Regions from separate parts of the Pseudomonas sp. FG86 genome, predicted to be linked through region 3. Evidence: riboswitches for the same ligand, from Rfam matches in the RefSeq annotation. Region 3 holds a riboswitch; each other region holds the start of a gene.

What was found. A riboswitch is a leader RNA that binds a small molecule or an ion and turns the genes downstream of it on or off. The one in region 3 is predicted to bind cobalamin.
Region 1: it holds a riboswitch for cobalamin, as region 3 does, so the genes downstream of both, cobW (cobalamin biosynthesis protein CobW) here and ACODSV_RS32395 (ABC transporter substrate-binding protein) in region 3, are expected to answer to the same signal.
Region 2: it holds a riboswitch for cobalamin, as region 3 does, so the genes downstream of both, cobO (cob(I)yrinic acid a,c-diamide adenosyltransferase) here and ACODSV_RS32395 (ABC transporter substrate-binding protein) in region 3, are expected to answer to the same signal.

What each region holds. Positions count from the first base shown of each region.
Region 1 covers NZ_JBMDIS010000029.1:42,650-52,946, reverse strand. The annotation lists gene ACODSV_RS19270 (fatty acid cis/trans isomerase) at 1-232, shown strand, start outside; gene nfuA (Fe-S biogenesis protein NfuA) at 327-911, shown strand; gene cobM (precorrin-4 C(11)-methyltransferase) at 1,349-2,095, opposite strand; gene ACODSV_RS19255 (cobalamin biosynthesis protein) at 2,166-2,558, opposite strand; gene ACODSV_RS19250 (CbtA family protein) at 2,555-3,259, opposite strand; gene ACODSV_RS19245 (CbtB domain-containing protein) at 3,271-3,459, opposite strand; cobalamin riboswitch at 3,556-3,760, opposite strand; cobalamin riboswitch at 3,802-4,001, shown strand; gene cobW (cobalamin biosynthesis protein CobW) at 4,094-5,161, shown strand; gene cobN (cobaltochelatase subunit CobN) at 5,165-8,926, shown strand; gene ACODSV_RS19230 (magnesium chelatase ATPase subunit I) at 9,038-10,036, shown strand; gene ACODSV_RS19225 (vWA domain-containing protein) at 10,090-10,297, shown strand, end outside.
Region 2 covers NZ_JBMDIS010000006.1:55,274-65,570, forward strand. The annotation lists gene cobD (threonine-phosphate decarboxylase CobD) at 1-464, opposite strand, end outside; gene cbiB (adenosylcobinamide-phosphate synthase CbiB) at 457-1,365, opposite strand; gene bluB (5,6-dimethylbenzimidazole synthase) at 1,362-2,012, opposite strand; gene ACODSV_RS05860 (cobyrinic acid a,c-diamide synthase CobB) at 2,005-3,327, opposite strand; gene cobO (cob(I)yrinic acid a,c-diamide adenosyltransferase) at 3,324-3,935, opposite strand; cobalamin riboswitch at 4,015-4,263, opposite strand; gene ACODSV_RS05870 (PQQ-dependent sugar dehydrogenase) at 4,363-5,676, shown strand; gene ACODSV_RS05875 (C40 family peptidase) at 5,810-6,352, opposite strand; gene ACODSV_RS05880 (C40 family peptidase) at 6,497-7,126, opposite strand; gene hda (DnaA regulatory inactivator Hda) at 7,340-8,044, opposite strand; gene ACODSV_RS05890 (AI-2E family transporter) at 8,249-9,322, opposite strand; gene ACODSV_RS05895 (DUF2066 domain-containing protein) at 9,377-10,297, opposite strand, start outside.
Region 3 covers NZ_JBMDIS010000104.1:9,132-19,428, reverse strand. The annotation lists gene ACODSV_RS32440 (glutathione S-transferase family protein) at 1-51, opposite strand, end outside; gene ACODSV_RS32435 (BPL-N domain-containing protein) at 439-1,170, shown strand; gene ACODSV_RS32430 (cupin domain-containing protein) at 1,330-1,710, opposite strand; gene ACODSV_RS32425 (hypothetical protein) at 1,975-2,208, shown strand; gene chrA (chromate efflux transporter) at 2,248-3,456, opposite strand; gene tspO (tryptophan-rich sensory protein TspO) at 3,654-4,094, shown strand; gene ACODSV_RS32410 (alpha/beta hydrolase fold domain-containing protein) at 4,094-5,020, shown strand; gene ACODSV_RS32405 (ABC transporter ATP-binding protein) at 5,402-6,166, opposite strand; gene ACODSV_RS32400 (FecCD family ABC transporter permease) at 6,163-7,167, opposite strand; gene ACODSV_RS32395 (ABC transporter substrate-binding protein) at 7,164-8,174, opposite strand; cobalamin riboswitch at 8,289-8,483, opposite strand; gene ACODSV_RS32390 (DNA/RNA non-specific endonuclease) at 8,566-9,495, opposite strand; gene ACODSV_RS32385 (M4 family metallopeptidase) at 9,628-10,297, shown strand, end outside.

The sequences.
Region 1 (10,297 bases), on a different contig from region 3:
CAGCTACCCGAACTTCATGTTCAATGTGCCAGCCGAGCAAGTGCCGGAGTTCGTCGCGGCCATGGAGGACGCCAGGGACGCCCAGGGTTTCGAGAAGATTGTCGACCGCTGGGGCATACGTCGCAGTCATCCGCAGTTCTGGCAGTACTTCCATGACCTGTCGACCTACATCCGCGAAACCACGCCGGTGGAAGAAGGGGTGCTGGATATGAACCGCTATGAAAACCTCTGACGTGGCTGTTGAGTCTTTTCCGACAAAATTACTGGGACTTTGTACCTGCGTAATATTTTGGCGTAAACTGCCGGCAAGCCTGTGAGGAGTTTCCATGACTGCCATAACCATTACCGACGCCGCCCACGATTACCTGGCCGACCTGCTGTCCAAGCAGAACACCCCAGGTATCGGTATCCGCGTCTTTATCACCCAGCCTGGCACCCAGTATGCCGAGACGTGCATTGCCTACTGCAAGCCCGGTGAAGAAAAGCCGGAAGACACCGCCCTGGGGCTGAAAAGCTTCACCGCGTATATCGATGCCTTCAGCGAAGCCTTCCTTGACGATGCCGTGGTGGATTACGCCACCGACCGCATGGGCGGCCAATTGACCATCAAGGCTCCGAACGCCAAGGTGCCGAACGTCAACGCCGACAGCCCGGTCAACGAGCGTATCAACTACTACCTGCAAACCGAGATCAACCCAGGGCTGGCCAGCCACGGCGGTCAGGTCAGCTTGATCGACGTAGTGGATGACGGCATTGCCGTGCTCAAGTTTGGTGGCGGCTGCCAGGGCTGCGGCCAGGCCGACGTGACGTTGCGCGAAGGCATCGAGCGCACCCTGCTGGAGCGGATTCCGGAGCTCAAGGGCGTACGCGACGTGACCGACCACACGCAGAAAGAAAATGCCTACTACTGAGTAAGGCGTTCACTGCGAACAAAAAACGGCGCCCCGTGAGCGCCGTTTTTTTTATTCTTAAAATTCAGCTATTTATGCAATCTATCTAACGCCGAAGATCAAGTGTGGGAGGGGGCTTGCCCCCGATAGCGGTGCCTCAGTCGCTTCTTGAGCAGGCTGACACACTGCCATCGGGGGCAAGCCCCCTCCCACATTTTGTGCATTTATTCAGTTAAATCAGTGTGTTGTTGATGAATTAAACATTCAAACTCGACTGCTGACGCTATCTCCCTGGCAAGAAAGATCAAGTGTGGGAGGGGGCTTGCCCCCGATAGCGGTGCCTCAGTCGCCTCCTGAGCAGGCTGACACACTGCCATCGGGGGCAAGCCCCCTCCCACATTTTTTTTGCATTTGTTAATTTAAATCAATGCATTGTTTTAGTTTTATAAAGTGAATTATCAAGGTCGATAAAGGTGCGCATGCCCCGCCCGATACAACGACGACTCACTGAAACTGTCACTCGCCAGCACCCGGCCCACCACGATCAGCGCCGTACGCCGAAAGCCCTTGGCGGCGACTTTGTCGGCAATATCGCTGAGTGTGCCCACCGCCCAATCCTGATCCGGCCAGGTTGCCCGGTGCACCACGGCAATCGGGCAATCCGCGCCATAGTGCGGCAGCAGCTCTGCGACGATCTTCTCCAGGTGGTTGACCCCCAGGTGGATCGCCATGGTGGTGCCGTGGCGGGCCAGGCTGTCGAAGTCCTCGCCGGCTGGCATGCGGGTTTTATCGGCGTAACGGGTCAGGATTACGCTCTGGGCGATGTCCGGCAAGGTCAGTTCGGTCTCCAGCAGCGCGGCACAGGCGGCGACTGCGGTCACGCCCGGAATGATCTGGAACGGGATGCCCAGCTCGCGCAGATGACGAATCTGCTCGCCGATCGCCCCATACAGGCTCGGATCGCCGGAATGCACCCGCGCCACATCCTGGCCGTTGGCGTGGGCGGCCTTGATCAGCTCGATGATCTGCTCCAGGTGCAGTTCGGCGCTGTTGACCACCTGTTGCGCTTGATGCCCCTCCAGCACGGCCGCCGGTACCAGCGAACCGGCATAGATGATCACCGGGCAACTGCGGATCAGCCGTTGGCCTTTGACAGTGATCAATTCCGGGTCGCCGGGGCCGGCACCGATGAAGTAGACGGTCATGGAGGATTCCTGTCGAAAAACGGGCGAGCATGAAGATTGCTCATGATCGGAAGACGCAATTATCGATTTTTCAGCCGGCGCAGGCCAATGCAAAGGTGGCCTGGGCGGTTTTCTTGCGGGTGATCAGCAAGCGGGCGGGGCCTGGGGAGAGCTGTTCGGCCAGGGCCAGGGCGGCGCTTTCGGCGATGCCGTAACAGCCGGTGTGGGCAAAGGCGACCGCTGATTTATGGCTCAGACGGCCTTCATACGCGGCCAACTGTTCGGCGCTGAAGCACTGCAATGGCAGGTTCAACCTGCGCGCCAGGGCCAGTAACCCCGGCTCGTCCTGTTTGCGGTCGAGACTCGCCAGTGCGGTGATGTGCTGGCGCTCGATACCCGCTTCGGCGAGGGCCGTGTCAAACAGCGCCAGCAGGGCGTGCAATTCGCAGCCCCGCTGGCAACCGAGGCCGACCGCGAGTTTCATGCCGAGTATTGATCGTCGCGGTTGCGGCGAAACAACCAGGCGCTGATCAGGCCCAGGGCCAGCCAGAAGGCGACGTTGGTCAACTGCGAGGCGATCTTGAATTGTGCTTCCAGTGCCTCTGGCGCCAGCATCGAATGCACTTGCGGCTGCGGGGCGCCGATTACGTGAGGCACCACGAGGATCGCCACGCCCAGCCCTTTAAGCAGCCAGTTGCCACCGAACACCAACAGCGCAATACCGGCCGCAGTGGAGGCGGCCGTGCCGATCCACCAGATCTGGCGTTGCGCCAGGTCGGCGGCGGCCGTGCCCGGCAGCTCGGGCGGCAGGCCCAGGGTCGGCGCCAACACAAAGGTCGCGTAGCCGGCCAGGCCCCACAGCAAGCCTTGGGCCGTGCGGGTCGGTGCGCGCAGGGTATAGAGGCCGGCCAGCATCAGGGCGAAGCCGACGGCGACCACCAGGTTGCCGCCGGTGGTCGACAGCACGCGCTGCCAGCCGTCTTCCGGTTCCCAGGCTTCGGCGTCGTGGGTGTGCGCAGCGGCGCCAGCGGCATGCTCGTGCACGACTTCAGTCGCGGCCGGGGCCTTTTCGAAAGTTTCCGCCTGCAGAATCAGCGGAGCGACCCAGAAGCTTTGCAGCAGGGTCAGCAGCAGGGCGGCCAGCAAGCCGGTGAACCCTGCGGTTTGCGCAATACGTTTGATCATGTCGGCAGGTCTCAGTGGCACGGGAACGCGGCGCTGTGGCGGGTATCGTGGGCTGCGTTGTGCACCGCCTCGATATGCGAGAACCCGGCGAAATACACCAGGCACGCGCCCAGGATCGAGGCGCCGATGGCGGCGGTCAGGCGTTGGCTGAGGGTGGCGGTACTGCTGGCGGTGTGCGAAGTGCTGCTGATGATCGACATGGCGCGTCCCTATCGTGTTCAGGGTGAAACGAGCGCATGCAAACCCCGCGAGCCGGGCACGCAGGGTTTTAACAGCGCCCGCCCACCGCGGGTTTGTTATCTGATGTTATTCGGGCCGGTCTCCGGGCTTGCGAGGGACACTGGGTCTATAAAGCGTCGCCTTCCCATGCCGTACAGGCACAGTGGATCTGACGCTTCACTCGCTTACCGTTGCGGGGGCAGCACCGGACTGGTCATAAGGCTATGACTCACCGGTTTCCCGTTTCACCCTGTGAAGGGCACCCGAAACAAGGCGTGTAGGAAAGCATGCAGAGCGACGGTAGTCAAATTGACCGAGCCCCTGTAGCCTTGCACCTTCGAGGTTCTTCGGCCCAGGCCGAAGCTAAGAAGGGAACGCGGTTCAAGCCGCGGCTGCCCCCGCAACTGTGAAGGGTTTATCTGACTGCCACGCCACTGCCATTACGGCGGGAAGGCGCAGCCAGCGCCGGTCGCAAGATCCGCAAGCCCCAAGCCAGGAGACCTGCCTCGCAACCGATTTTCCAATTCAACCGGGCGGGGTGATCCGGTGACGAAATCTGCTGCTGCGCGCCACGCAGGGCCTATCGTCCCGTATGCCCGCCCCCAAGGGCATCCGATGAAAACACTGGCCAAACTTCCCGTCACTATCGTTACCGGCTTTCTCGGCTCGGGCAAAACCACCTTGCTGCGCCACATGCTCGACAACGCCCAGGGCCGTCGCATTGCGGTGATCGTCAACGAATTCGGCGAGTTGGGCATTGACGGTGAGATCCTCAAGCAATGCTCGATCGGTTGCACCGAGGAAGAAGCCAACGGCCGCGTGTATGAACTGGCGAACGGCTGCCTGTGCTGCACCGTCCAGGAAGAGTTCTTTCCGGTGATGCGCGAACTGGTGGCCCGTCGCGGCGACCTCGACCATATCCTCATCGAAACCTCGGGCCTGGCCTTGCCCAAGCCCCTGGTGCAAGCCTTCCAGTGGCCGGAAATCCGCAGCGCCTGCACCGTCGACGCGGTGATCACCGTGGTCGACAGCCCGGCGGTGGCCGCCGGCACCTTCGCCGCCTTCCCGGACCAGGTCGATGCCCAGCGCAAGCTTGATCCGAACCTGGACCACGAATCCCCGTTGCATGAACTGTTCGCCGACCAGTTGGCCAGCGCCGACCTGGTGATCCTCAACAAGTGCGACATGATCAACCCCGAGGACCTGGCCCGCGTGCGCCTGGAAGTGGCCGAAGAGCTGCCACCCGCGGTGAAGATCGTCGAAGCCAGCAGCGGTCGCCTGCCCCTGGACGTGCTGATCGGCCTGGGCGCCGGCTCCGAAGAGCATATCGACGGCCGCCACAGCCATCACGATCATCACCACGACGGTGAAGACGACCATGACCACGATCACGACGCGTTCGACTCCATCTCCATCGACCTGCCTCAGGCCGATGAGGCGCTGCTGCTCGACGCGCTGACCCAGTTGGTGGTGCAGCACGGCATCCTGCGTGTCAAAGGCTTCGCGGCGATTCCGAACAAGCCGATGCGCCTGCTGATCCAGGGCGTGGGCACGCGTTTCGACAAGCACTTCGACCGCGCCTGGGGGGCCGACGAGGCACGCATCACGCGCCTGGTGCTGATCGGCCAGGCGCTGGACGCGGCCGGCCTCGAAGCGCAATTGCGCGCAGCGCTCAACGTTTAACCCATGCACCTGCTCAGGACTCAACCCGGCGGCTTCGTCGCGGACGACAATATCGCCGACCTGGGGCAAACCCCCGCCGAGCTGGTGATTCTGTGCAGCGGCGATTCCAGCCTGGCGCTGCTGGCCGAAGCCGCCCAGCAGTTGCCCGAGGACTACCCGAGCCTGCGCCTGGCCAACCCCATGCAGGTGCAGAACCACGCCTCGGTCGATCTGTATGTCGATGAAGTGCTGCGCCATGCCAAGGTCATCCTGATTTCGCTGCATGGTGGCATCGGGTATTGGCGCTACGGTATCGAGCGCCTGGTGGCGCTGGCCGAGCGCGGCGTCACGTTGATCCTGGTGCCCGGTGATGACCGCCCTGACCCGGAACTCAGCGGCCTCAGCACCGTGGCCGCTGAGGCCCGCGACCGCTTGTGGCAGTACCTGCGCCAGGGTGGCCTGGGCAATGCCCTGGATTTTTATCGCTGCCTGGCCAGCGCTTATCTGCAGCGTGACTACGCCTGGGCCGAGCCACACACTCTGCCGCGCACTGCGATTTATCACCCGCATCAGGCCAATGCCCGCCTCAATGACTGGCAAATGGAGTGGCACCCGGAGTTTCCGGTGGCGGCGGTGCTGTTCTATCGCTCTCATTTGCAGGCGGCCAATACCGGCTTTATCGATGTGTTCTGCCAGCGTTTGCAGGCAGCGGGCCTTAACCCGTTGCCGGTGGCGGTGGCCAGTTTGAAAGAGCCCGGCTGCCTGGCGGTGGTCGAGGATTGGCTGGATGAAGTCAATGCGGCGGTGATTCTGAACACCACCGGCTTTGCCCAATCCAGCCCCGAAGCCCCCCATCTACGCCCGTTTCGCCGCAATATCCCGGTGATCCAGGCGATCTGCGCCCAGGACAACCAACCCGGCTGGCAAGCCAGCGAACAAGGCCTCGGCCCGCGCGACCTGGCGATGCACATTGCCTTGCCGGAGCTGGACGGGCGGATTATCAGCCGGCCGATCAGCTTCAAGGACCTGGCCTGGCGCAGTGAGCGCAGCCAGTCGGACGTGGTGTGCTACCGCGCCGCGCCCGAGCGTATGGACTTTGTTGCCGAACTGGCGCGACGTTGGGTCGAACTGGCGCGGGTGCCGAATGGGGATAAGCGTATCGCGCTGATCCTGGCCAACTACCCGACCCGTGATGGCCGCATCGGCAACGGCGTGGGCCTGGATACCCCGGCCGCCGCGCTGAATATCCTGCGCGCCCTGCACAGCGAAGGTTACCCGGTGCCGGAGACGCTTCCCGACAGCGGCACGGCGCTGATCCATGAACTGCTCGGCGGTGTCACCAACGACCTGGACAGCCTCGACCTGCGCCCCTGCCACCAAAGCCTGGGGCTGGACGACTACGCGGTGATGTTCAGCCGCTTGCCCGAGGCCAACCGCCAAGCGGTACTGGCGCGCTGGGGCTCGCCCGACAACGACCCGATGTGTCGCGACGGCCGCCTGATGATTGCCGGCCTGCGCCTGGGCCAGACGTTCGTCGGTATCCAGCCCGCACGCGGCTACCAGGTGGACGCCAGCGCGGTGTATCACGACCCGGACCTGGTACCGCCGCATGCTTACCTGGCGTTTTACTTCTGGTTGCGCCACACCTACGGCGCCCACGGCGTGATCCATGTCGGCAAGCACGGCAACCTGGAATGGCTGCCGGGCAAGGGCGTGGGGCTGTCGGAAAACTGCTGGCCCGACGCGTTGCTGGGCCCGCTGCCGAATATCTACCCGTTTATCGTCAACGACCCGGGCGAGGGCGCCCAAGCCAAGCGCCGCACCCAGGCGGTGATCATCGATCACCTGATGCCGCCGCTGACCCGTGCCGAAACCTATGGGCCGTTGCGCGACCTAGAGCTGTTGGCCGACGAATACTACGAGGCGCAATTGCTCGACCCGCGCCGCGCCCGTGAGCTGCAAAAAGACATCCTCAAGCTGGTGCGCGAAACCCGCATCGACCAGGAACTGGAACTGGACAGCGACGCCGACGCGGCGATCTGGTTGCCGCGCCTGGATACCTACCTGTGTGACTTGAAGGAATCGCAGATACGCGATGGCCTGCATGTGTTTGGCGAGTCGCCCGCAGGCCGCTTGCGTATCGATACCTTATTGGCGTTGCTGCGCATCCCGCGTGGCGACGGGCGTGGCCCGCAATCGAGTTTGCTGCGCGTATTGGCCAAGGCGTTCGAGCTGGGTTTCGATCCGCTGGACTGCGCCTTGGCCGAGCCGTGGACCGGTCGCCGGCCCCAGGTCCTGCAAACGATCGATCCACAGTCATGGCGTACCGCCGGCGACACCCGCGAGCGCCTGGAGCGCTACGCAGCGCGCTTGATCGAGCAGGCGCTGGAAGGCCCGCTCGAACAGTTGGAAGAACCGGGTTGGGAGGCTGTGAAAGCGGTCATCGAAAGCCTGCGCATCGTCGTGGCGCCGCGCCTGGATGCTTGTGGCCCCGCCGAAATGCGTGGCCTGCTGGATGCCTTGAGTGGTCGCTTTGTGCCCGCCGGGCCTAGTGGCGCGCCGAGCCGGGGGCGCCTGGACGTGCTGCCCACCGGGCGTAACTTTTTTACCGTGGACGTGCGTAACCTGCCGACCACCACAGCCTGGCGCATCGGTTTTCAATCGGCCAACCTGATTCTCGAGCGGCATTTGCAGGACCATGGCGACCACCTGCGCCAGCTTGGCCTGTCGGTGTGGGGCACCGCCACCATGCGTACCGGCGGCGACGATATCGCCCAGGCCATGGCGCTGATGGGCGTGCGCCCGGTGTGGGCCACGGGCAGCCAGCGCGTGGATGATTTTGAAATCCTGCCGATCAGCCTGCTGGATCGCCCGCGCGTCGACGTCACGCTGCGGGTTTCCGGGTTCTTTCGCGATGCCTTCGCTAACCTGATCCGCCTGTTCGACGCCGCAGTGCAGGCGGTGGCGGCGCTGGATGAACCGGACGACATGAACCCGCTGGCGGCCAAGGTGCGCAGCGAGCGTGCGGCGTTGCTTGAGTCGGGCCTGGACGAAGAGGCGGCGGCGAAGCAGGCTGGCTGGCGCATCTTTGGCGCCAAGCCCGGTGCCTATGGCGCAGGCGTGCAGGGTGCGATCGACGGCCGCCTGTGGCAAAGCCGCGAGGACCTGGCCGAGGTCTACCTGAACTGGGGCGGCTATGCTTACGGCGCTGGCGATGAAGGCACCGCCGCCCGCGAGCAGTTCGCCCAGCGACTGAGCCAGGTGCAGGCGGTGTTGCAGAACCAGGACAACCGCGAGCATGACCTGCTCGATTCAAATGACTACTACCAGTTCCAGGGTGGCATGCTTGCCGCCGTGGAAACCCTGAGTGGCGACAAGGCCGCCAGCTACCATGGCGACCACAGCCAGCCGGATTTGCCCAGGGTGCGTACCTTGAAGGAAGAGCTGAACCGGGTGATCCGTTCCCGCGCCGCCAACCCCAAGTGGATCGAAGGCGTGAAGCGCCACGGCTATAAAGGTGCGTTCGAGATGGCGGCGACCGTGGACAACCTGTTTGCCTTCGACGCCACCACCGCGTTGATCGACGATCACCAATACGCCTTGCTCGCCGACGCCTACCTGCTCGACCCCGATACCCGGGCGTTTGTGCAGCAGCACAACCCGGATGCCCTGCGCGACATGACCGAGCGCATGCTCGAAGCCCAGCAGCGGGGCATGTGGCAGGCGCCGGGGGCGTACCGTGAAGCCCTGGAAAACCTGTTGCTGGATATAGAAGAAGACAGTTAGAACACGAGATGCCCTTGCTGTGGCAAGCCAGGCTGTTGTGGCAATCGGGCTTGTTGTGGCAAGCCCGCTCGCCACAAGGTGCCTGCACAGCAGAATTAATAGAGAGCCCGGATGACTGATATTCCCCATTTCCCGCTGTCCGCCGTGGTCGGCGCCGAAAACCTGAAACTGGCGCTGTGCCTGACCGCCATCGACCCCAGGATCGGCGGCGTGCTGATCGAAGGCCCGCGTGGCATGGCCAAGTCCACCCTGGCCCGTGGCCTGGCAGACCTGTTGGCCAGCGGTCAGTTTGTCACCTTGCCCCTGGGCGCCACCGAAGAACGGTTGGTGGGCACCCTGGACCTGGACGCCGCACTGGGCGAAGGTCGCGCGCAGTTTTCCCCTGGCGTGCTGGCCAAGGCCGATGGCGGTGTGTTGTATGTCGATGAAGTCAACTTGTTGGCTGATCATCTGGTCGACCTGCTGCTGGATGTGGCGGCCAGCGGCACCAACCTGATCGAACGCGATGGTATTTCCCACCGGCATTCGGCGCGCTTTGTACTGATCGGCACCATGAACCCGGAGGAGGGCGAGCTGCGTCCGCAGTTGCTCGACCGCTTCGGTTTCAACGTGGCGTTGAGCGGGCACACCTTGCCGGCCGAGCGCGGGCAGATCATCCGCCGTCGCCTGGATTTCGACAGCGACCCCGCTGCGTTCTGCGCACAGTGGGCTGAACCGCAGGCAGCCTTGCGCGAGCGTTGCACCCAGGCGCGGGCGCGGCTCGACAGTATCCCACTGGATGACCAGGCGTTGGCGCAGATTACCGAGCGCTGTTTTGCCGCCGGGGTCGATGGCCTGCGCGCCGACCTGGTGTGGCTGCGTGGCGCACGGGCCCATGCGGCGTGGCGTGGGGCCTCCGCCATCGCCGAGGAAGATATCGACGCCGTGGCCGAATTTGCCTTGCGCCATCGTCGCCAGGGGCCATCCGCACCGGCCAGCCCACCCCATGAAGGTCCGTCAGCAAGCCGCACGGACACCGCACCCGGCCAAGGTCAATGGGGCGACATGCCTGCACCGGCCCTGCCCACAGGCGCTCGCCGAGAAGTACCCACCTGGCCAAAAAAGCTCTAGGCATCCGCCCTCGACCTGGCACGGGGGCGGATGCGCGACCCAAGGCGGGGCGACTGGAGAAAGGCCGGCACGGCAAGGCGCGCAGTGCCAGGCAGGGCACAATCAACTGGCCGGGCACCTTGCTCGGTGGTCGTCCGCAGTGCCGTGACGACCTGCTGTTTCACCTGCGCAGCCGTTCGGCCCATGAGTTGTGGCTGGTGATCGTCGATGCATCGGCCTCCACTCGGCGGCACCGCGCGTTGACCGATGCCAAGGGCGTGC
Region 2 (10,297 bases), on a different contig from region 3:
TGGGCCAGCCGTGTATGCCAGTCGAGCAGGCGTTGCGGCGCCAGGCTCAGGCCCGTGGGGTTATTAGGGTTGACCACCACCAGCACATCAAGGCTGTCGAGAAAGAAATCGACCTCTTGTTCCTGCACTTCGCGCACCACGTAACCCGCGCGGCGCCAGGCCTCGGCGTGCTCGGCATAACACGGCGACAGCACGCCGACCTTGCCGGCACGCCGCAGGCGCGGCAGCAGCTGGATTGCCGCCTGGGAACCCGCCACCGGCAATACGTGCGCCACCCCGTAATATTCGCTCGCGGCCTGCTCCAGACCGTCGTCGGTTTCCGGCAAGCGTGCCCAGGCCCGCTGTGGGATCTCGGGGATCGGCCACGGCCATGGCGCCAGGCCACTGGACAGGTCGAGCCAATCGGCTTCGGCAATGCCGTATTGAATCGCCGCCTTGCGCAGGCGGCCGCCGTGTTCAAGCATAGAATTGCGCCCCTGCACATAGGATCAGCAACCACAACCATACGCCGCGTTGCACCAGTTGCCAGCCACGGTCGATGGCGTCGGCATCGGCCGGTGGACCTTCTCCCAACTGAGGGCGCTGGTGCACCTCACCATGATAAATCGCCGCACCGCCCAACTCGACGCCCAAGGCGCCTGCGCCAGCGGCCATCACCGGCCCGGCATTCGGGCTGTCCCAGGTCGGCCCCTGGGTGCGCCAGCACTTGAGCGCCAGTCGAGTCTTGCCCAGCAACGCGTAAGTCAAGGCCACCAGGCGCGCAGGCACATAGTTGAGTACATCGTCGATCTTCGCCGCGGCCCAGCCGAAGCGTTCGAAGCGTTCGTTGCGATAGCCCCACATCGCGTCGAGGGTGTTGCTCAGGCGGTAGAGCACCACACCCGGCACGCCGGCCACCACGAACCAGAACAGCGCAGCAAATATTGCGTCGCTGCCATTCTCCAGCACCGACTCGGTGGCGGCACGGGCGACTTCAGTACGGTCCAGTTCGCTGGTCTGGCGGCTGACCAGGTAGCTCACGCGCTTGCGGGCCTCATCCAGGTCATCGCTGCGCAGGGCCTGGGCCACCGGAATCACATGCTCGCCAAGGCTGCGCATGCCGAGGGCGCAGTACAGTGCGAGCACCTCCAACACCCAACCGATATAGGGTGCCCACGACAACGCGGTGGCCAACAGCGTCAACGGCACCACCGCTATCACCCACGCGGTCACGCCGTGGCTGCGCCAGCCACGGCCACCGCTATTGAAACGTTGCTCGATGCGTCCGGCGAAATTGCCAAACGCCACCAGCGGATGCCAGCGCCTGGGTTCACCCAGCAGCGCATCCAGCGCCACCGCGGCGACACACAGCAAGGCCACACTCATTGACTTACTCCCCACACATTCTCATACAACATGTCACTCAGCGGACGCGGTTCGGTCCAGCCTTCGAGCTGCAGCATCGGGGCCGGGTAGAAGGCGTCGACCGGCCCCAGGCACAGCACCGCCAGGGGTTTCGCGCCAGGCGGCAAACCCAGCAGGTCGGCCAGGGCCCGGGGTTCGAACAGCGAGACCCAGCCCATGCCCAAGCCCTCGACGCGCGCGGCCAGCCACAGATTCTGAATCGCGCAGGCCAGGGAGGCCATGTCCATTTCCGGCAAGGTACGTCGCCCGAAGATATGCCGCTCGCGATCGTCCATCAGCGCCGCCACCAGCACTTCGGCGCAGTCATGGATGCCTTCGACCTTGAGCTTCATGAATTCATCGGAGCGCTCGCCCAAGGCTTCGGCGGTGCGTATACGTTCTTCCTCCACCAGTTGCTGGATCTGCCCTCGTAGCTGGCGGTCGCTGATGCGGATAAAGCGCCAGGGCTGCATCAAGCCGACGCTGGGCGCCTGATGCGCGGCCTGGAGCAGGCGATGCAGCAAATGCGGGGCCACCGTGCCGCCGGTGAAATGGCGCATGTCACGGCGTTCGGCGATGGCGCGGTAAACGGCGTCGCGCTCGGCCGGGGGGAAAGCGTTGTCACTCATGGGACTGGGCTGACTCAAGGTCGGGCGCAAACAGCGCGGCAACCGCACGGGGATTGGAGGGGAAGTAGAAGTGCACGTAGGAAGCGGTCATCCGCCCTTGCCGATACACCGCCTCGGCACCCCGCCCGCCGTTGGGGCTCAAGCCACGGGCGATCGGTTGCCAGTCGGTGCTGGTCAGGGAATGGTGGTAGGTGTGCCCGCGCAATACGCCTTCCGGCAACTCGACGCTTTGCAGGGCAAGGGCCGCCAGTTTCTTCTGCATCACCGCATCCCCCTGCAACAGGCCGACCAGCTCGGCACGGGTGCCGTCGACATCGGTGAGCGAGTCCAGCAGGTAGAGCATGCCGCCACACTCGGCAAGCAAGGGTTTACCGGCAGCATGATGGGCACGGATGGCATCGAGCATCGAGGTGTTTTCCGCCAGCGCCTGGTGATGCAGCTCCGGGTACCCGCCTGGCAGATAGAGGCTGTCGGCCTCGGGCACTTGGCGATCATGAATCGGTGAGAAAAAGCGCAACTCGGCCCCCATCGCCCGCAATAGATCCAGGCTGGCGCCATAGGTGAAGGCAAAGGCTTCGTCACGGGCCACGGCGATGCGCACACCGGCGAGCAGCGGTTCGGCTTCGATCACTTCAGGCGCGGCGAAGGTCACCGGCGGCGGCAAGGCAACTTCACAACTGTTGCCCAGGGCCTGGGCAGCGGCGTCCAGGCGGACGTCGAGATCATTCAGTTCGCTGGCTTGCACCAGGCCAAGATGGCGGCTGGGCAACTCAATCCCGGTTTCACGGGACAACGCGCCGTACCAGCGCAAGCCTTCGGTGAGGCTCCCTTCGAGCAGTTGCGCATGGCGCAGGGTGCCGACACGGTTGGCCAACACACCGGCAAACGGCAAGTCCGGCTGATAACGCGCCAGGCCCAGGGCCAGGGCACCGAAGGTCTGGGCCATGGCGGTGCCGTCGATCACCGCCAGCACCGGCACACCGAAGTGCCGCGCCAGGTCAGCGCTGGACGGCGTACCGTCAAACAGGCCCATGACGCCTTCGATCAGGATCAGGTCGGCCTCCCCTGCCGCTTCCCACAGCAAGCGACGACTTTCCTGCTCGCCAACCATCCACATATCCAACTGATACACCGGCGCACCGCTGGCGCGTTCGTGGATCATCGGGTCGAGGAAGTCCGGGCCGCATTTGAACACGCGTACCTTGCGCCCCAGGTTGCGGTGCAAACGGGCCAGCGCAGCGGTGACCGTGGTTTTGCCCTGGCCGGACGCCGGTGCGGCGATCAGTACGGCCGGACAATGACGGGGCTGATTCAAAGTTCGACGCCCTTCTGTGCCTTGATACCGGCCTGGAACGCGTGCTTGAGCATGCCCATTTCGGTGACGGTGTCACCCATCTCGATCAACTCCGGCTTGGCGCCACGGCCGGTAACCACCACGTGCTGCATCGGCGGACGGGCTTGCAGGTCGCTCAGTACCTGGTCCAGGTCGAGGTAGCCATGCTTGAGGGCGATGTTCAGTTCATCCAACACCACCAGGCCGATGCTCGGGTCTTGCAGCAGTTCGCGAGACACGGCCCAGGCGGCCTCGGCGGCGGCGATGTCGCGCTGGCGGTCCTGGGTTTCCCAGGTGAAGCCTTCGCCCATGACGTGAAAGCGCACTTGTTCGGGGAAGCGCCGGAAGAACAATTCTTCGCCGGTGCTGTTACGGCCTTTGATGAACTGCACCACGCCGCACTGCATGCCGTGGCCCATGGCGCGCGCGAGCATGCCGAACGCAGAGCTGCTTTTGCCTTTGCCGTTGCCGGTCAGCACCAGCAGCAAACCGCATTCGTTCGGGGAATTGGCAATGCGCTCGTCAATCACGGCTTTTTTGCGCAGCATGCGCGCCAGGTGGCGTTCGTCGCGGTCGGGGGAATCGGTCATGGCAGCTCTCCGTTGGGGCTGGACAAAAACGGCGGGCAGGAAAAAACAAAAACAGACAGCCAAGCATCGCCCACCGTGATGCTGTTGGATGATCCAGGCCGGTCTCCGGACTCATGAGTGGCTCGCTTTATAGAAAGCAGGCCGACGCTGCGCCTTCCCATATCGCAGCGCGATACAGTGGCCAATAGCACCGTCTTGACTCATTTACCGTTGCGGGGGCAGCGCCGGAATTGCGGCAACACTGTGTACAAGTGCGCTCACTCACCGGCTTCCCTGTTTCACTCAGTCGACCCTTGGGTCACAGAGCACCTGAAACAAGTCGCGAAGGTTAGTGGGTTGGGGGGGGAGCGTCAATTAAAGCTGGCCTTGCACTTGAACCATCGTGCCGCAGCACTCCTCTACCCTTACAGGCATTCAGGAGAAAACCATGCATAAAACAAGACTCGCCCTACTGATCATGGTCGCAGGCACCCTCGCTGCCTGCGGAGAAAGCTCGACCTTGAAGGTATCGGATGGCACCGGCCCTTCGCCCCAACTGCCAGAGCCCAACAAGACCCTGATCCCCACCGTGAATATCGCCCCAGCCATTGGCTGGCCTGATGGCATGAAGCCAACCGCCGCCGCGGGCACCCAAGTGACAGCGTTCGCCGAAGGCCTGGATCACCCTCGCTGGCTGTATGTGCTACCCAATGGCGATGTGTTGGTGGCCGAAACCAATGCGCCGCCCAAGCCGGATGACGCCAAGGGCATTCGCGGCTGGGTAATGGAAAAGGTCATGGGCCGTGCCGGTGCCGGCGTGCCCAGCCCGAACCGCATCACCTTGCTGCGCGATGCCGATCACGATGGCGTCGCCGAGACCCGCACGGTCTTCCTGGAGAATCTCAACTCGCCGTTCGGCATGACCCTGGTGGGCAACGACCTCTACGTGGCCGACTCAGACAAGCTGCTGCGCTTTCCCTATCAACCGGGCGAAACCGCAATCACGCAGGCCGGCACCACGGTGGTCGACCTGCCGGGCGGCAGCATCAACCACCACTGGACGAAAAACGTGGTGGCCAGCAAGGACGGCAGCAAGTTGTATGTGAGCGTCGGTTCCAACAGCAACGTCGGCGAGAACGGCCTGGAAGCGGAACAAGGTCGGGCGGCGATCTGGGAAGTCGATCGCGCCAGTGGCCAGCACCGGATTTTCGCTTCGGGCCTGCGCAACCCCAACGGCATGGCCTGGGAACCGCAGAGCGGCAAGCTGTGGACCGCGGTCAACGAGCGCGATGAGATCGGCAGCGACCTGGTGCCGGACTACATCACCTCGGTCAAGGATGGCGCGTTTTATGGCTGGCCATTCAGCTACTACGGGCAACATGTGGATGTGCGTGTCACACCACAGGACCCGGCCCTGGTCGCCAAGGCGATCGCACCAGACTACGCCGTCGGCCCGCATACCGCTTCGCTGGGGCTGACCTTCGCCGAAGGCAGCAAATTACCTGCACCGTTCGTCAACGGCGCCTTTATCGGCCAGCACGGGTCATGGAACCGCAAGCCGCACAGTGGCTACAAGGTGATCTTTGTGCCGTTCGAAGGTGGCAAACCCAAGGGGCAGCCAGTGGACGTGCTGACCGGGTTCCTCGACAAGGATGAGAACGCTATGGGCCGGCCGGTGGGTGTGGTGATCGATCAGCAGGGGGACCTGCTGGTGGCGGATGATGTGGGGAATAAGGTGTGGCGGGTGTCTGCAGTTAAGTAACTTTTCTCAAGACCACCACAAAAAATGTGGGAGGGAGCTTGCTGCCGATGAGGGCGTGTCAGTCCATGCATTCAGTGACTGACACACCGCTATCGGGAGCAAGCCCCCTCCCACATTGGGTTCGGTGTCTGGCTTAGGGATTGCGGGCCAAGTGCTCAGCCGGCAATACGCGCTTGGCACTCAGGTAGGCGTTCTGCCAATAGGCTTTGGACAAGGTGTCCAGCTTCACCGTACCGCCCGTTTGTGGCGCATGCACAAAGCGCCCTTCGCCTACATAGATCCCGGCATGACTGACCTGTGATCCACCACCGGTGGCGAAGAACAGCAAGTCACCGGTCTGCAGGTTTTCTTCGCTGACATCCTGGGCGCGCATCACGATCAATTCGCGAGTGGTGCGCGGCAGGGAGATGCCAGCGGCATCGCGGTAGACGAAGCCGATCAAGCCACTGCAATCAAAACCCGAATCCGGCGTATTGCCGCCCCATCGGTAAGGCGTGCCGACCAGGCCCAGCGCGCGGAAGAGCACATCTTCAGCAGCAGGCGAGAAACTTTGGCTGGAATAGTTGAACACCGGCTTAGGCTTGGCCGCTACGTGAGCGGGCGGCGGTGTGCGGCTTGCGCAGGCGCTGAGGAGCGCGGCGCAAACAATAAGAATCAGGCGGGCCGAGGTCGACATGTGCAGAACAATCCTGGTCTGGATGCGGCTTTCGCTGCCGAACGCTGAAAACCAGAACGCGCAAGCAAAGCTTGCGCGAACGGATTACAACAATATCCAGGGATTCTAGCGCTTACACGTCAAACTTCAAGTATCACTTTAACTTTACTTGCTGGCGGTAACCGTTGTCGGGGCCATGGCGAGTGCGCGCTTGGCTTCGATAAAGGTTTTGCTCCAGTAGCTGTCACCCAGGTTGTCGACTCGAACACCGCCACTGCGACGGCTGCTGGAGTGGATAAACTGGTTATCGCCCAAGTAGATACCGGCGTGACTGACACGACCACGGCCTGCAGTACTGAAGAAAAGCAGATCACCGGGCTTGAGGTTGTTGCGCGCGACCAACGGTGCTTTCACGTTGATCATTTCGCGAGTGGAGCGTGGCAGGTTCATGCCAGCTTCTTCACGAAACAGGTAGCCGATGAAACCGCTGCAGTCGAAACCGGCTTCAGAGGTACCGCCGAAACGGTAACGGGTACCGATCAGGGACATGCCGCGTTCGAGGATGCTGTCGGCCAGAACGGGAAGCTGATAAGGCTTGCTGCCGGCAAAGTCGGCCAGTTCCTTTTCGGTTGCCACTTCTTCTTCGTAAACAGTAGAAGACTGTGCAGCAACAAATTTTGCCTGGGCTTGCTGTTGGGTTTTGTGCTGCTCAGCCACTTGTTGAGGGTGGGAGGCGCAACCAAACAATAGGGTAACGAGTGCGAGAGGCACGAGGGGTGCGAAGCGATTTAGCATGGGCACGACCGTGGCTGATGTGTAAAGAAGTCGAGACTATGCCTTCTATCACATCGATTTGCAAATTCAATCGTGATCTATGTGACTTACTGTTTGCGCCATGACATCTAAGCCCTTAATACCCTATACGTGCCTTTTGCGCGGCCAAACCGGCCAAAACGCAGGTTTTCTGGCGCCTGGAATTTGCCGAAAGCCCCGAAAAACAAGGGCTGACTACCAGCCGAGGGTTTCTTTCAAGAAGGGAATGGTCAGCTTGCGCTGGGCCTGCAAAGAGGCCTGGTCGAGCTGTTCGAGCAGATCGAACAATGCGCTCATGCTGCGCGTGCCACGGGTGAGGATAAAGTGCCCCACCTCATCGGTCAGGTGCAGGCCGCGACGGGACGCGCGCAATTGCAGGGCTCGCAACTTGTCTTCGTCGGACAGGGGGCGCATCTGGAAGATCAGTGCCAGGGTCAGGCGCGATTTCAGGTCGGCCAGTTTGACCGGTAGCTCACGGGGCGAGGTGGACGCGGCAATCAGCAGGCGGCGGCCGCTGTCGCGCAGGCGGTTGAACAGATGAAACAGCGCCTCTTCCCAATCAGCTTTGCCGGCAACCGCCTGCAGGTCATCCAGGCACACCAGCTCATACTGCTCAAGGTTGTCGAATATCGTGATACCGCGGTCCATCAACTCGGCCAAGGGCAGGTAGACCGCCGGCTCGCCCATTTGCTCGAAGCGCAGGCATGCGGCTTGCAACAGGTGGGTCCGCCCCACGCCATGCTTGCCCCACAGATAGATCAGGCTTTCAGTCCACCCGGCGTCGGCTTCGCAGAGCCGCTCGACATAGCCGAGTGCAGCGGCATTGGCGCCTGGGTAGTAATTGATAAAGGTGGCGTCATCACGCAGACGCACACCTAGGGGCAGCTGAATCGGTTTCATGCTGACTGAACGGCTCCAATCGAACCGTTAGTGGCCTCTGTGTAAAGTTTGCAAAGTTTATACCCGTGACGCCGGGCGCACAATGCAACAGACCACAAGCAAAATCAAAGGTTTGCGTTAACTTGCTGGATTCAAGCGGAATATTTGACACGCAGGCGCCAGAAACAACAAACCCGGCCATCGACCGGGTTTGTGACACTGCAATTACAACTCGGGGTCTTCGACACCCGTATACACATCCGAATCCTTGTACAGATCATGCAGATGGCGCACCAGGACCATGATCACCGCCGCCACCGGCAGCGCCAGCAGGATGCCGGTAAAACCGAACAACTCACCGCCCGCCAGGATCGCAAAGATCACCGCCACCGGGTGCAGGCCGATACGGTCCCCCACCAGCAGCGGCGTGAGCACCATGCCTTCCAGGGCCTGGCCGACCATGAATACCGCGACAATCCCCAGCATCGGGTACAAATCGCCGCCAAACTGGAACAACCCGGCCACCAGCGCCGCGCCGATACCAATCACGAAGCCCATGTAGGGCACGATCGCGGCGAGCCCGGCGATCAAGCCGATCAACAGGCCCAGCTCCAGGCCGATCGCCATCAATCCGGCGGCGTAGATAACCCCCAGGGCCAGCATCACCAGTAACTGGCCACGCACGAACGCGCCAAGCACCTCGTGGCACTCCCCGGCCAGGGACACAATGCGCTCCTCGCGGTCGCGCGGCAGCAGGCTGCGGATCTTGGCCATCATGATGTCCCAGTCCCGCAACAGGTAGAACGCCACCACCGGGATCAACACCAGGTTGGTCAGCCAGCCGATCAGCGCCAAGCTGGAAGCCGTCGCCTGGCTGAGCACGACACCGACGATATCGGTGGTCTGGCCCATATGCTCGCTGATCGCCGCCTTGACCTTGTCGAACTTCCAGAAGCCATCCGCCAGGCCGAGCTTGGCCTGGGCCCACGGCATCGCCGTGTGCTGCAGCCAGTCGAGCATCTGCGGCGCCAACTCATAAAGGCGAAACAGTTGCTTGGCCAGCATCGGCACCAGCACCAACACCAGCGCGGTAATGATCAACGTAAACAGCGCAAACACCGCTACCACGCCCAAGGTGCGCGACAGCCCGGCTTTCTCCAGGCGATCCACCACCGGATCGAACAGGTAAGCGAGCAGTAACGCCACCAGGAACGGCGTCAGGATCGAATGCAGCAGGAACACAAAAACGCACAGCAGGACGATCCCGCCAAGCCACACCCAACGACGCGCATCCGCCATAAACCACTCCATCTGTCATTTGCTTCCTGCTTCTATATAGAGCAGGAAGAACATTTACCAACGAAAACGCAGTTGCGCCTGAGGCTGGGCTACCACAGCCGGCCGGGTACCATCTGCCACGGGCTGCTGAACCGGCGCCTCTGCGGCAGGAATCTCCTGCAACTTGGCCAGGCTCAACTGGGTACGCAACTGATCGGCGCTGCCGTTGACGCGATACACAATACGATTGCCGTCAACGAGCTGCGGCTGGCCGCCGAACGGCTCCAGCAGATGCCCCAGGGCGGCATACCGCTCCAGGTTCATCCCCTGCACTTCCAACAATTGTTCTGTGCTGACACCCGGCTTGACCGCAAAGCGGGGAGCCAGTTTTTGGCTCACGGCCAGCATCACTGCATCGGCGACGGCAGCGGTGTCGGCCCCTTGCGCGGTGCCCTGCTCGCTCTTGTCGCCCAGCCACAGGCGCCATTTGGCTTGCCACTGGTTGCCGTCCTGACGCGCATGCACCGCCAGCAAAGCGTCGGCGCCATAGCGTTCGGAGGCCGCGCGCAAGGGCGTGGCATCGGCACTTTCGAGATTCGGCGCAGTGGCGACGACCTGCTCATCCAGATCGCCCAGCGGCAGGCGCAATGGCAAGCCACGATGTTGGGCCGCACGGCGTAGCGCTTGGGCGACGGCCTGACCATCGCCCACCAGGCTGCTGCCGTCGGTGGAGTCGTTCAACCACCAGCCGAGGATCGATGGCCGGTTGCTGCCCCAGATCGGCAGGCCGGCTTCACGCAAGGCGCGATCAGTGCTGACCGGGTCGAAATCCACTTGCAGGCTTTCCGGTGGGCCGGCGTCGTAGCCATACTGGCTGATGATTTGCTGCGGGTCCTTGCGCACCGCCGCCAGGCTCGGGCCGTCGGCGGCCTTGGCATCACCGGTGAGGCGGATGACCAAGGTCTGCACGGCGCGCTGGGTCGCCTGGTCACGCTC
Region 3 (10,297 bases):
CCATAGAATGCGCTGCGAGCGCGAGTTGTTGAGGTGGTGGACAATGATCATGTGAGGCTCCGCTGGGCAAAAGTGGGTGTTCAGGTAGAGACTGCGCTGCTGCGAAGGAGTGCCCTAATTGACCGGTTCGTCGGCAAACGCTGCGTCGATAAAGGCTTTCAGCCCCTTCTCCTCCAGAATCTCGATGGAGAAGTGCCCGAAGCGTTTGGGCAACCCGATAATGCGCCCCCCGCTCGCCACAACAACCCTATCTCGAGATGCTCGACCAATATATCGACGTGACTGAATTTCAGATCCATTGCATGCCGCCTTTCGAGCCGGCCTGCAGGGTACCCAAGGCACCTGGGGGTGTTTACAACTGTTAACGGATTCAACAGCCCATTCGATTTAGGCTGTGCGCTGGATCACCCATGCCCTCCCTGCCAAGAGCCCACTGCCATGAAGTCGTACGCTATCGCCGCCGCGTTACTGGCGTTTGCCACAGTGTCGGCGCACGCCGCCACACCCCTCACCCATGTGGCGATCTACCGCGGCCCGGCGGGCTGCGAGGACTGTTCGGAAAGCGTGAAAAGGGCACTGCTGCGTCTCGACCCGACTTACCAGATCGACTTCGTCGGCGCCGACGAACCGATCGACATCACCGCGCAAACCCTCGCCCGCTACGATCTCTATGTGCAACCCGGCGGCGGCCAGGACATTCCCGCCGCCCTCGACAGCCTGGGCGATGCTCGCGTCGAGGCCATTCGCAATTATGTCGCCCAGGGTGGTCGTTACCTGGGCTTGTGCATGGGCGCCTACCTGGCGGACGAAAACAACTTCGGCCTGATCCCGCAGGCCCTCGACAGCGAAGTCGGCCGCCCAGGCTTTGAAGTGACCACCCTCGACGACGCGGCGGTTCGCGTCACCTGGGCGGGCACGCCGGACCACGTCTTCTATCAGGATGGCCCTTACTTCCCCACACCCCGCACGACCACACGCTATAAAACCCTCGCGACCTACCATAACGGCGACGTCGCCGCGGCGCGTTATGCCTATGAAAAAGGCGTGGTGGTACTGAGCGGCCCCCATCCGGAAGCCGGGCAGGCGTGGTTTGAAAGTGCCGATATCCCGTGGAACAAGAGGCCGCGTGGCGAGCTGTTTGCGGCGTTGATACACAGTGTTGAAGAGTAGGGGAGGCTGACTAACCCATCACGACCGACGCCGTCTATTGGTGGGCGCAGTGGTTTTTACCGGTGCATCAGGCGGCTTGCACCGCCTCACCCGTTGGCCGTACTCGCTATCCTCGCCCTCGGCGCCAAGTTCAAAAGCGGGGCGACGAGCCCCAGCCGTTCAGATCCACAGATCATTTGTGGCAGTACGCTCTCCGCCTTCATGGCCGGTGTTCAGAATGCCGCGCGGTTCGATCATCATCAGCTTGGCTTCACCTTCAGCGGCCGTCCGATGCTCGACGCCACGGGGGACCACATACAGTTCACCCGGCGCCACGTACACGGGACCTTCTGGAAGGTCGATACGCAGCGTCCCTTCAAGCACAAGAAACGCCTCGTCGGTTTCCGGGTGCGAGTGCCAGATGAACTCTCCTTCGATACGCACCACCTTGAACTGGTAGTCGTTCATCTCGGCGACGACCCTCGGGCTCCATTGCTCATTGATGAGCGAAGCTTTTTGCGTGAGGTTTACAGGTTGTGTTGGGTGCTGTGACTGGGCCATGACCGATACTCGGGTAGTTGAGAGGTGTCAGGATATCGAGGGGGTGGTTAGCTGGCTTGTACGATCCTGCACGTTGAAATAGTTGAGCTACGACTCACCCAATCCCCTCCAGTCAAGCGCCTCGCTTTCTAAAACAACGCAGATCCGGTGTTGAAACCGTCGAGCGTCTGGCCGAAAGCAACCCCTTTCTCCGCTAACCGGTCTACCATGCCACCCCGGCAGTGGTTCCACGCGCTACCGATCTCCATCCTTGAAGGTACCGTAATGACCATCGACCAAATCTCCCTGCCCAAAGGTGTAGGCCCTCACGCCGCCAAGCTTCTCGACGCCATCACGGGCGCGGCCACTCACGAAGAACTCAACCGTGCCGGCGGCAAGGCGGAAGGTTTTGTGCTGGGGCTGGAATCCACCAAAGCCATCAAAAGCCAAATTGCCGAGTCGTTGTACGTGGCTTACGACGATGCGGCGAGCAATCGGGCGGGTGAGTTGAAGGGCTAGGGATTAACTCGGCAGGGCGATGCGCGTTGGCTGCAAGCTTCACACCGTAAGACTTAATAACCATCCCGCCGCGCCGCTTCCTACCACCACCAGCCACGGTGGCAGCTTCCACACCATCAACGCCACCACGCCAATCAGCGCCAGGCCGAAGTCCTGGGCGGTAAAGATCGCGCTGGTCCACACCGGCTGATACAACGCCGCCAGCAACAGGCCGACCACCGCGGCGTTCACGCCTGCCAGCGCGGCCTGGGTGCGAGGGCTGCGGCGCAGGCTTTCCCAGAAGGGCAGTGCGCCCATCACCAGCAAAAACGAGGGTGCGAAGATCGCCAGCAGGCAGAGCAGGCCGCCGAGCCAGCCGGTCGGGGCTTGGGTCATGGAGGCACCGAGGAAAGCCGCGAAGGTGAACAAGGGGCCGGGCATGGCTTGGGCGGCACCGTAGCCGGCCAGGAACACGTCGTTGCTGACCCAGCCGGTGGGCACCACTTCGGCTTGCAGCAGGGGCAGTACCACGTGGCCGCCGCCAAATACCAGCGCGCCGGTGCGGTAGAAGGCGTCGGTTAACGCCAGGCTTGGGTTGGGGAGCCAGTGGGCCAGGATCGGCAGGCCGGCCAGCACCAGCACAAACAGCGACAACCACATTGCCCCTGCACGACGGCTGATGGTCACGGGCAACGCATCGTGCGCGGCGGGCGGTGTGGGCTTGAACAGCAGCAGGCCAGCCACCGCCGCTGCGCTGATCACCCCGACCTGGCCCCACGCAGAGCTTTGCAGCAGGGCCACGCAGGCGGCGAGCAGCATCAGGGTGATGCGCGGTGCGTCGGTACACAGGTTGCGCGCCATGCCCCATACGGCCTGGGCGACCACCGCGACAGCCACCACCTTGAGGCCGTGCAGCGCGCCGGGCGGGATGGCGGTGCTGTGTTGGGCAATGCCCAGGGCAAACAGGATCAGCACGACGGCGGACGGCAGCGTAAACCCCAGCCACGCCGCCAGCGCTCCGCCGTAGCCGGCCCGCGACAGGCCGAGCGCGATGCCCACCTGGCTGCTGGCCGGGCCGGGCAGGAACTGGCACAGCGCGACCAAATCCCCATAGCTGCGCTCGCTCAGCCAACTGCGCCGGGTCACGAATTCGTGCCTGAAATAGCCCAGGTGCGCGACGGGACCGCCGAAGGAGGTCAGGCCCAGACGCAGGAAGATCAGGAACACTCCCCAGATGCGGGTGGGGCGATCAGTGGGAGAGTGGGCCAAGGTGGAGGGTCTCGATAAGGGCAAGATAGGCTAGGGTATCGAGGCACCTTAGCGAATTTTGATGACGCACAGAAGAGGCGCCCGCTCGCGCAAATCGCCACGCCGGATGGAATTTTTGCGCGCGTGCTGGAGTCATTGAAGATGCATGCAGAAAGACTTCCCCGTTGCACGCCACTGAACTCAGCCAAGGACAGACGATGACCTTCTTTATATTCCTCCTGGCTTGCGCCGCTGCCGCCAGCACCGGTGTCATTTTCAAACCCGGTGCCTGGTACGAATCCCTGGTCAAGCCCGGCTTCACCCCGCCCAACTGGCTGTTCCCGGTGGCCTGGAGCATTATCTACCTGCTGTTGGCCTGGGCCGGTTACCGCTTGAGCCTGATCCCCGACAGCCAGCCGGTGCTGGCATTGTGGGCGGCGCAGATTGCGTTGAACACGCTGTGGACACCGGTATTTTTCGGTGCGCATCAGTTGCTCGCCGGTATGCTGATCATCGTGTTGTTGTGGCTCACCGTCGCCGCAATGGTGGTATTGGCCGTGCGCCTGGACCTGATTACCGGGCTGATCCTGTTCCCGTACCTGGCGTGGCTGTGCGTGGCGGCGGCGTTGAATTTCTCGATTTTGCGCAATAACCGCTGATGGCCCATAAACCCTGGCCCGCCAGTGCGCCTGAACTGGCTCAAATGCGCCGCTTCAACCAAAAGCTCACTTGGCTGCCGCGCTTCAAAATCCGCAATCGCGTGACACCGCGTTTGATTCAGGCGCTGTTGCGGGTCAGTCAAACGTTCAAGCGGGCGCCGCTGGCCGAGACTCAATTCGTGGGCGCAGTCCCCGTGCGTATCTTGCGGCCGAGCGGCAAGCCCAAGGGCGTGGTGCTGGATATCCACGGCGGCGGTTGGGTGATCGGCAATGCGCAGATGGATGATGACCTCAACCTGGGCCTGGTGAACGCGTGCGAGGTGGCGGTGGTGTCGGTGGATTATCGGCTGGCGGTCGATACACCGATAGAAGGGCTGATGGAGGATTGTTTGAGCGCCGCGCGCTGGCTGTTGGGTGACTGCGCGGAATTTGCCGGGTTGCCGGTGATTGTCGTGGGGGAATCGGCCGGTGCGCACTTGGCGGCGGCGACATTGCTGGCATTGAAGCAGTGGCCGGATTTGCTCCAGCGCGTGATCGGTGCGGTGTTGTATTACGGCGTCTATGATTTGACCGGCACTCCCAGCGTACGCGCGGCGGGCCCGCAGACGTTGTTGCTGGATGGGCCTGGCATGGTGGACGCGTTGCGCAGGCTGACCCCAGGGTTGAGCGATGAGCAGCGGCGACAGCCACCGTTGTCGCCGTTGTATGGCGACTTCAGCGGGTTGCCGCCGGCGTTGATGTTTGTGGGGGCATTGGACCCGCTCAAGGATGACACCCTGCTTATCGCTGAGCGCTGGGGGACGGTGGAAGCCCATCTGCTGCCGGAGGCGGCTCATGGGTTTATCCATTTTCCGTTGGCGATCACCGAGAACGTGCTGGCCTATAGCCGGGCGTGGGTCGCGCGCCGGATCGCTGTAGCACCGTAAACCTGCCGCGGTTCTTGCCTGATGGGCCCTTGCTTCAAGAGGTACCCATCATGGGCTTTCGTATGACGGGCCTTGCCCTAATGCCAGTCAGTCAAGGAGGAAAACGAAGCGGGCTTGTTGTGGCGAGCGGGCTTGCCCCGCGTTGGGCTGCAAAGCAGCCCCAGTAAGGCCACCGCGTTTATACAGGCCTATTAAATCGTCAGGTTTTGGGGCCGCTTCGCGCCCCAACGCGGGGCAAGCCCGCTCGCCACAACAAGCCCGCTTTCCACAACAAGCCCGCTTTCCACAATTAGCCCGCTCTCCAGAATTACCGTTTTCCTCCTTGACTGACTGGCATTAGGGCTCGCCCCCGATGACACTGTTGGGCCGCGTTGTTAACTCTCAGTTTGGGCGCAACCGCAGTATCTGCGCGCCGTCGAACGGGTCTGTCAGGTAATGCGCCTGCACGCCGAAGGTTTCCTGCAGGCGTTGCGGCGTCAGCACCTCCAGCGGTTTGCCCAGTGCCACCAATCGCCCATGATCCAGCACGGCCAGGCGGTCACAGGTCAGCGCCTGGTTGAGGTCGTGCAGGGCGATCAAGGTGGTGACGGGTAACGCCTGCACGCCTTTCAAGATCGTCAGTTGATGCTGGATGTCCAGGTGATTGGTCGGCTCATCCAGCAACAGGATCTGTGGCCGTTGCGCCAGGGCGCGGGCGATGTGCACGCGTTGGCGCTCACCGCCGGAGAGGCTGCGCCAGGCGCGTTGGCTCAGGTGGGTGGCGTCGACGTCGTGCAGGGCCTGGCGCACGATGCGATCGTCTTCGCTGGACCACGGGCTCAGCGCCGACAACCACGGTGTGCGGCCCAGTGCCACGGCGTCGAAGACGCGGATGGCATCGTCGGTGTCGGCCTGTTGCTCCACCACCGCCAGGCGTTGCGCGATGGCGCGGCGGGACAGCGCGCCCAAACGCTCACCGCCCAGGTGCACCTCGCCGCTGGCCGGTGCGCGCAAGCCGGCGAGCAGTTTGAGCAGGGTCGATTTGCCGGAGCCGTTCGGCCCGACGATACCCAAGGTTTCCCCCGACTGGACTTCCAGGTGAATATCGCGCAGCAACTCGGCCTCTCGCACCTTGAAGCCCAGGGCCGTGCAACTCAGCACCGTCATCGCGCATTCCTCCGGCCGATCAGGATCAGCGCAAATACCGGCGCGCCGACGAGTGCGGTGACCACACCCACTGGAATGACCTGGCCCTTGATCAAGGTGCGTGACAGCACATCGGCTGCAATCAAAAACAACGCGCCACCCAAGGCGCTGGCCGGCAGCAAGCGTGAGTGCCCGGTACCGAGCAACAGGCGTGCGGCGTGGGGGATCACCAGGCCGACAAAACCAATGGAGCCGACAATCGACACCATCACCGCCGTGACCAACGCCGCGCAGCCCACCAGCACAAACTGTACGCGGCGCACCGGGATGCCGAGGGACGCCGCCGAGTCGCTGCCGAAGGTGAATGCATCCAGTGCGCGGCGGTGCCACAGGCACACCGCCAACCCCGCGACGGCCACCGGTACCGCCAGCCACACCGACGACCAACGCACGCCGCTGAGATTACCCAGCAACCAGAACAGGATGCCGCGCGCCTGTTCGGAGCTGGCGGACTTGGTGATCAGGAACGCGGTCAGCGCGTTGAACAGCTGCGAACCGGCGATGCCTGCCAGGATGATCTGGCCGGTGCCGCTCGACGACCCGCTGGCCCGGGCGAGCAAAATCACCAGCGCAAACGCCGCCATCGCCCCGGCAAAGGCGCCGGCGGACAGCGAGATCAAGCCACCGCCGACCCCCATCAGCACCACCAGGACTGCACCGGTCGAGGCGCCCGCACTGATGCCAAGCAGGTAGGGATCGGCCAAGGGGTTGCGCAACAACGACTGCAGAATCACCCCGCATGTGGCCAGCCCCGCACCGCAGGCGGCGGCGACCAGCGTGCGAGTGAGGCGATAGTTCCACACCACGCCTTCGTCGATAGGGTCCAGCGCGTAGCCGGCGGCCCACAGTTTATTGGCCAACACCTGGAGCACTACCTGTGGCTCGATGGCGGTTTCGCCGATGGCTACGCCGGCCAGTATGGCGATCAACAGCAGCGCCAGGGCGAGGAGCGTTCTGCTCATTTGGGCAGGTCGTAGCTGTCGATGGCGCTCGCCAGTTGGTCGAGCCCATCGAAAGTACGCACGCTGGCCTGTAGGGCCATGGCGTCAAGGATGATGATGCGGTTGTGTTTCACCGCGTCCATGTTGCGTGTCACCGGGTCGCTGCGCAGGAAGGCCAGTTTCTGTTCGTAGTTGTCGGCCGGGTAGCGGCGGCGGTCCATGCGCGCGATCACCAGGAAGGTGGGGTTGGCTTTGGCGAGGGTTTCCCAGCCGACGGCGGGCCACTCTTCATCGGACTGCACCACGTTGTGCAAGCCGAGGGTTTGCAGCATGAATTCGGGGACACCCTTGTGGCCGGCCACATAGGGATCGCTGGCCATTTCGGCGCTGGAGAACCACACCAGCGCACTGGCCTGTTTGAGGCCTTTGTTGCGGGCGGTGGCGACGGACTTGGCCAGGCGCGCCTTGAGCGCCTCGTTCAGTTGCTGGCCGCGGTCCGGCACGTCGAAAATCTCGGCCAGTTGGCTGATGCTTTTATATATGGTGTCGATGCGGAACGGCTCCAGGCGTGTGCCGTCGGCGCCCACCAGGTTGTTCTTGCCTTCGCAGTCGGACGGCAGCAGGTAGGTGGGGATCTTCAATTCATGAAACTGCTCGCGGGTGCCGACCACGCCTTGTGGGCCAACCACCCATTCCAACTCGGCGGCCACCAGTTGCGGGCGCTTGGCAATGACCGCTTCGAAGCTTGGCTCATTGTTGGCCAGGCGCTCGATGGTGTCGTTCTGTGCCTTGAACTGCGGCAACACGTTGTTGAACCACAACGCCGTGCCGACCACTGTGTTGCCCACACCCAGGGCGTAGAGCATTTCGGTCGCCGCCTGGCCAATGGTTACGCTGCGGGTGGGCGCTTGCTGAAAGGTCAGGGTGCTGCCGCAGTTCTCCAGCGTCAGCGGGTAGTGGGTGGGCGTCGCCTGGGCCAGGGCACAGAAGCCCAGGCCGGTGAGCAAGGCGGTAACGCGTGGCAGCATGGGGCAATCTCCTGGGAGCCGTACGTGGAACTGGGGAGGTACGGTTCGGAAATACGCCCTCGGACGCTGCGGTGGAGGCAGCCAAGGATGTCCTTCCCGGACACCCCGCCGGTTAGTGGTTTTACTGGGCCGGCAGGTCTCCTGACTGATGCGTCTTCACCCGGCTCCAGCCTTCCCGGAGGGTATCCAGTGGCGTTGAGGAGCAGGCTCGGCATCTACAGTTGCGGGGGCAGTTCCGATTGACGCGGGGGTACCGCGCTTCGGATTCCCTATTAGTCCCGTTTGGGAACCGGCGCAGTATGGTAGTCGATTGGGCTGGGGAGGGGGAACCGAATGGCGGCTTTCTGTAGGCGCGTGCAGGCTCGCGCCCACATAAAGCCGCGGTAGCCGGTCAGAGGCGTATATCTTCAGGGCCGCGGATCAGTGCTTCAATTCGCGTCCCCGTTGCGCGCTCTTCATTGCTGAAACCGTCGTAGTCGGCCAGGTTGGCGAAACGGATGCCGGTCAATTGCTCGATCTGGATCACACTGCGCCGGTAGGTCCGCAGTTGGCCAAATACCAGATCAAGCTGACCGAGTTCACGGCTCTGGTCGATCATGTAGGCGCTGGCAGAGGGCTTGCCGTCGTCGCCGAGGTAGGCCACCACTTTCCAGAATGCCTTGGGGATTTTCACGCCGCGGTAGACACGGTCGTCATCGGCCAACACCGGGCCGGTAAACACCGTGGCCCGGGCCTTCCAGCGTTGTGTGTTGTCGAGAATGTAGTCTTCGAGCTCCAGCCAGGTCTTCTGGTTGAACCCGCTCATCTGCGGCGAGCAATTGGTGAAATGGAACGTATCGAGGTTGGCGGTGTTGGCCTCGTCGCCCCAGTTGGGATCCTGTCGTCGCACCAGGTGGCCGCGATCCAGGCCGTTGTTGGTGTAGAGCTCGTCGCCGATCTGCGCGCTGATGGGCAGGCGGCCGTCGTAGGCCCAGGTGTCGTTGCTGCGAACGATATCCACCGCCTGTCCGCCGTCGATATTCACGCCCACATAGAGCGCCATCCGTCGGGAACGTGACAGGGTCACCGAGAAATGCGTGTAGTCCAGGCGCAGCGGCTGGACGTCAGTTGCCAATGCCTCATCCACCGTGGGCCACGGCACGGCGAAGCCGCTGAGAAAGTCGGGTGCGTAGCCACGCCGGTCCTGCAAATCCTTGGCGGGCGTCACACGGGGCGTCGCCGCCCTGGCTTCCATCAGGCTGGGGGTGGCCGGGATCAACGGGCGTAGATCGACGAGCCGGGGGCGGTGGGTCAGGTCAATTTTGGCTTTGCGTGCTGGCATCGCGAGTTCCTCGCAGTCTTGGGTAAACACGACTGCAACACAGGTTCATGACAATTAGGGCCAGGTGCCCGCAGCAGGGCTATCCTGAACCGGTGACCCGGACGTTCATTACCCGCCAAAAGGAGCCAGCCCATGTGTGTTCGCCACCCGCGCCAGGCGATTTTCTGCTTGATCCCGCCTTACATCCTCGACCAGATCGCGCGTAACGGTAATAAAACGCAACGGGACGTCGCGCTACGTACCCGTGCCAAGGACAGCACGTTCCGCTCGTTGCGCATGGTCGCCGAGCCCGCTCATGGCCCGGCCCGTATGGCCTTGGCCATGGGCGCCGGCAAACGGCGTTCGATCTACGGCGCCGAGGGCACGGATAGCCTGCCAGGCAAGCTGATCCGCGGCGAAGGGCAGCCCGCCAGCGGCGATGCGGCGGTAGACGAAGCTTATGACGGTTTGGGCGCCACGTTCGATTTTTTTGACCAGGTCTTCGACCGCAACTCCATCGACGATGCCGGTATGGCGCTGGACGCGACCGTGCATTTTGGCCAGAACTACAACAATGCGTTCTGGAACTCGACCCAGATGGTGTTTGGTGATGGCGATCAGCAATTATTCAACCGGTTCACGATCGCGCTTGATGTGATTGGCCATGAATTGGCCCACGGCGTGACCGAGGATGAAGCCAAACTGATGTATTTCAATCAATCCGGCGCCTTGAACGAGTCGTTGTCGGATGTGTTTGGCTCGCTGATCAAACAGTACTCGTTACAGCAGAAGGCGCAAGATGCCGATTGGTTGATCGGCAAAG